Regions from separate parts of the Acetobacter ascendens genome, predicted to be linked through region 1. Evidence: predicted binding sites of a transcription regulator. Region 1 holds the regulator's gene; the other holds the start of a gene.
The links. Region 1 encodes HrcA, which represses chaperone genes, less so after heat shock. Its sites were predicted from a motif close to GTTNGCACTCNCNNNNNGNGAGTGCNAAC; they were not measured.
Positions count from the first base shown of each region.

Region 2: a site for HrcA is predicted at 1,068-1,096, ahead of groES (co-chaperone GroES). Genes of this name have one in related genera too.

Region 1 is NZ_CP015164.1:2,550,511-2,552,711, reverse strand. It holds gene A4S02_RS12530 (penicillin-binding protein 1A) at 1-667, opposite strand, end outside; gene hrcA (heat-inducible transcriptional repressor HrcA) at 764-1,864, opposite strand; gene rph (ribonuclease PH) at 1,965-2,201, shown strand, end outside.
Region 2 is NZ_CP015164.1:1,479,565-1,481,765, forward strand. It holds gene A4S02_RS07150 (cold-shock protein) at 1-165, opposite strand, end outside; gene A4S02_RS07155 (dienelactone hydrolase family protein) at 309-977, opposite strand; gene groES (co-chaperone GroES) at 1,189-1,482, shown strand; gene groL (chaperonin GroEL) at 1,537-2,201, shown strand, end outside.

The DNA.
Region 1 (2,201 bases):
AGGTCTGAGATGCTGCGGCAATGCCATATGCGCCGCTGCCCAGATAAATTTCGTTCAGATAGATTTCCAGAATCTTGTCTTTGGGCAGAACCTGCTCCACCCGCATGGCCAAAAAGGCTTCCTTGGCTTTACGCCTGAAGGATACGGCATTACTGCCCAACAGCATGATACGCGCCACCTGCTGCGTGATGGTAGACGCCCCAATAGGCCGCTTGCCTTTGCCGCGCGTTAAATCCGTAAGGCCAGCGCGTGCAATGGCAACGGGGTCCACCCCTTTATGCGTCCAGAATTTCTGGTCTTCTGCGGCCACAAAGGCACTTTTCACCTTATCGGGCACAGCACTGATGGGCACAAAAATACGCCGCTCATTCGCCAGTTCGGCAATAAGCTGATCATCTCCCGCGTAAAGGCGGCTCATAACTGGCGGCTGATAAGAGCGTAAACCCTCTACCGTTGGCAGATCCGCCACAATCCCTTCGTATTGAGACCACAGCAAAACCACTGCACCCGTAGTGCCGACCAACGCCGACGCAGCCGTTGCCCCAAGCACCTTCCGCCATTGGCGAAAGCGTGGGCGGCGCAGATCGGGCCTGCGATTTTGCGGAGACCTGCCCTGAGAATGGCTAGAAGATGAACCCGGATCACCAGAAGACGGAGCGCTTGTCATACAGGCCCTTTACCATTCTCATACATAATCGTCTGCCCTGTTTGCGCATTGTAATAAAAATCATGGCCGAATTCCGACCACATATACAAACAGTGGCTAACCTAGCATTTCACCCAGCAGGCGGGCGGTATAATCAACCACCGGCACAATACGCCCGTAATTGATACGGGTGGGGCCAATAACCCCTATAGCCCCTACTATCCGGTTTGCCTCATTACGCGCTGGCGCCATAACAACAGACATACCCGTAGCCCCAAACAACCCACTTTCTGCACCAATAAAAATACGCACACCTTCTGAGTTCTCTACCAATTCCAGTAGGCGCAACATGGTTTCCTGCGCTTCCAGCCGGTCAAACAGTGTTTGAATGGCCAGCAGCCTGTCCTGCCCATCTACGTCGGCCAATAAACGGGATTGCCCGCGTACAATCAGGGTGCCGCCCAGCCCATCTCCGCCACCATCCCAAATGGCAAGGCCGCTTTCCACCACCTCTGCTGTGAGCCCGTTCAAAATGCTGCGGTCTTCCGTCATTTCAGAACTTACGCGCGTGCGCAAATCTGGCAGAGATGCCCCCATGGCCCGTGCATTCAGATAGTTTGCGGCCTCCACCAAAGCGGAAGGCGGCATACCGGGAGGTGTTTCAATAACGCGGTTTTCAACATGTCCATCTGCACCCACCAGAATAACCAATGCGCGATTACTGCCTAACGCCACAAACTCGATATGCTTGATGCCGCCGTCTCCTTTAGGAGCCACCACCAACCCAGCCGCATCGGACATCCCCGCCAAAAGCGAAGAAGCCTCTGTGAGCGTATCTTGCAGTGATCTCCCCTTGGCTTCCAGAGATTGACCAATAACCCGCTGATCTTCTTCCGAGAGCGCGCCAAACTGTAACAGGCCATCTACAAACAGCCGCAATCCTTTTTCTGTAGGCAACCGCCCGGCAGATGTATGGGGAGAAAACAGCAGGCCTGCTTCTGTAAGGGATGCCATAATGTTGCGTATTGTGGCCGGAGAAAGCGGCAACCCCAACCTATCAGACAAAGTGCGAGAGCCAACAGGTTCTCCGCTCGCCACATATTCTTCCACCACTTCACGCAGAATAGCCGCAGACCGCGCATTCAGCCCCGGAGGCAGAGCAGCTTTTACTGGCAGCAAACCACGCTTCATGACACAAGGGCTCCTTCGCATATCCATAAATCCCGGATAGCCTTTATATACCTTATTCGTGCAGTTTTACTGCCGACAAAAGCGCACCATTCGCGCCAGACATCTTAATTGTACCAAGGAGCTTTCCATGCGCCCTTCAGGCCGCCAGCCAGACCAGATGCGCCCCATTACCATTGAAACCGGCTTTGCCCATCATGCTGAAGGCTCTGCCCTTATTCGCGTTGGCGGTACGGAAGTGCTGTGTACTGCCAGTGTAGAAAACCGCGTGCCACCTTTTTTGCGTGGCAAAGGCACAGGCTGGGTTACGGCTGAATACGGCATGCTGCCCCGCGCTACCCACACACGCGGCAACCGTGAAGCAGCT
Region 2 (2,201 bases), 1.1 Mb from region 1:
TTCTTCAACCAGATCGAAAGAAACTTTCTGTCCGTCATTCAGGCCACGCAAACCCGCTGCCTGCACTGCGGTAATATGCACGAACACATCTTTACCGCCATCATCTGGGGCAATAAAGCCATAACCCTTGGTGGCGTTAAACCATTTTACTGTACCGGTCGGCATGAGCGGGATAGTCCTTGTTCTTCTCAACGTTTTGTCCTGCAGCACACCGTGTGCAGTTCAGGATATACCCCATCCCCCCATGACCAGCCGTAATTGTCAATCATAATTCGATCATCGGCCACAGCAGAAACAGGCTAAAAGCCCTATGGGTTTAGATTACTTTTCAGGAAAGCAACGCTGCGTTCCTGCGCTTCCTGATAAGCTTTGGCATTAAAAGAGCTTCTTTCCGGGCAGCCAAAGCCGTGTCCGGCATCATCGTACACGTAAAGTTCAACTTCCGGGTGTGCCTGCCGAATGGCGGTAATATCAGTATGCGGAATACTTGCATCCTGTTCACCAAAATGCAGTTCTACCGGGCAACGCGGAGTCTCATTCCGACTGGCAGCAATACCAGCCCCATACCAGCCAACAGCCGCGGCAAAATCATCTGTCTTGCACGCAGCTTCCCACGCCAATGTACCGCCCCAGCAATAGCCGATAATACCTACCTTACGAGGCTTGAACACAGAGGCGGCTGCCTGAATATCCAGTAATGTTTTGGCAAGCGGAATCTGTGCCCGCAATGCCAAGCCCTCTTTCACACCTTCTGCTGAATAATCTAGCTCTACTCCACGTTGCACACGGTCAAACAAAGCTGGCGCAATGACGTGGAATCCAGCCTTGGCAAAGTTTTCGCAAACCTGCCGGATATGGTGGTTCACACCAAAAATTTCCTGAAGCACCACAAGTGTGTAAGGATGATGGCTGCCTTCGGTTTCCCATGCAGAAAACTCATGTCCATCCGCAGCCTGAAGTGTAGTGATATGACCCATGTGAGCACCTCCTATCTGTTGTCAGGTTACAGCAAATAGAAACTTTATCCACATTCCTTGACTCTGCCTTTGGGCAGACCTATCTCCTTTTCTGGCACTCCCGAGGTGGGAGTGCTAACGTAACGCGGCGTTATGTTACGCGCGACAAAGTGGATGGAGCTGCTTTCTGTTAAGGGCGCCATCCCAAAAAATGAATGTGGAGCGATCCATAATGACGAAGTTTCGTCCCTTACACGACCGGGTAGTTGTCCGTCGCCTTGAAGGCGAACAGAAGACCGCTGGCGGAATCATTATTCCTGATACAGCTCAGGAAAAGCCTATGGAAGGCGAAGTGGTTGCAGTTGGTCCGGGTGCCCGGAATGAACAGGGCCAGATTGTGGCGCTTGATGTTAAGGCCGGTGACCGTGTCCTGTTCGGCAAATGGTCCGGCACAGAAGTGAAGATCGATGGCGAAGAGCTGCTGATCATGAAGGAAAGCGACATCATGGGCGTAGTAACCGCCTGATTTTGCGCTGATCCGCATTTTTAATTTCAGAACGATCTTCACAGGAGAAATTCAATGGCTGCCAAAGACGTAAAGTTTGGTGCAGACGCACGCCAGCGTATGCTGCGCGGTGTGGATATTCTGGCTGACGCTGTAAAAGTAACGCTGGGTCCCAAAGGCCGTAACGTGGTGCTGGACAAGAGCTTCGGTGCTCCCCGTATCACCAAGGACGGTGTTTCCGTTGCCAAGGAAATCGAACTGGCTGACAAGTTCGAAAACATGGGCGCTCAGATGCTGCGTGAAGTAGCATCCAAAACCAATGACATTGCTGGTGACGGCACCACAACGGCTACGGTTCTGGCTCAGGCTATCGTGCGTGAAGGCCACAAGGCTGTTGCCGCTGGCATGAACCCGATGGATCTGAAGCGCGGGATCGACAAGGCCGTTAGCGTTGTTATCGAAGAGCTGAAGAAGAACGCCAAGAAAGTGACCACCCCGGCGGAAACCGCTCAGGTTGGTACGATTTCTGCAAACGGTGAATCTGAAATCGGTCAGATGATCTCCGAAGCCATGCAGAAAGTTGGCTCCGAAGGCGTGATCACGATTGAAGAAGCCAAGCACTTCCAGACAGAACTGGATGTTGTTGAAGGCATGCAGTTTGACCGCGGCTACATCTCTCCGTACTTCGTAACGAACCCGGAAAAGATGACAGCGGATCTGGAAAACCCTTACATCCTGAT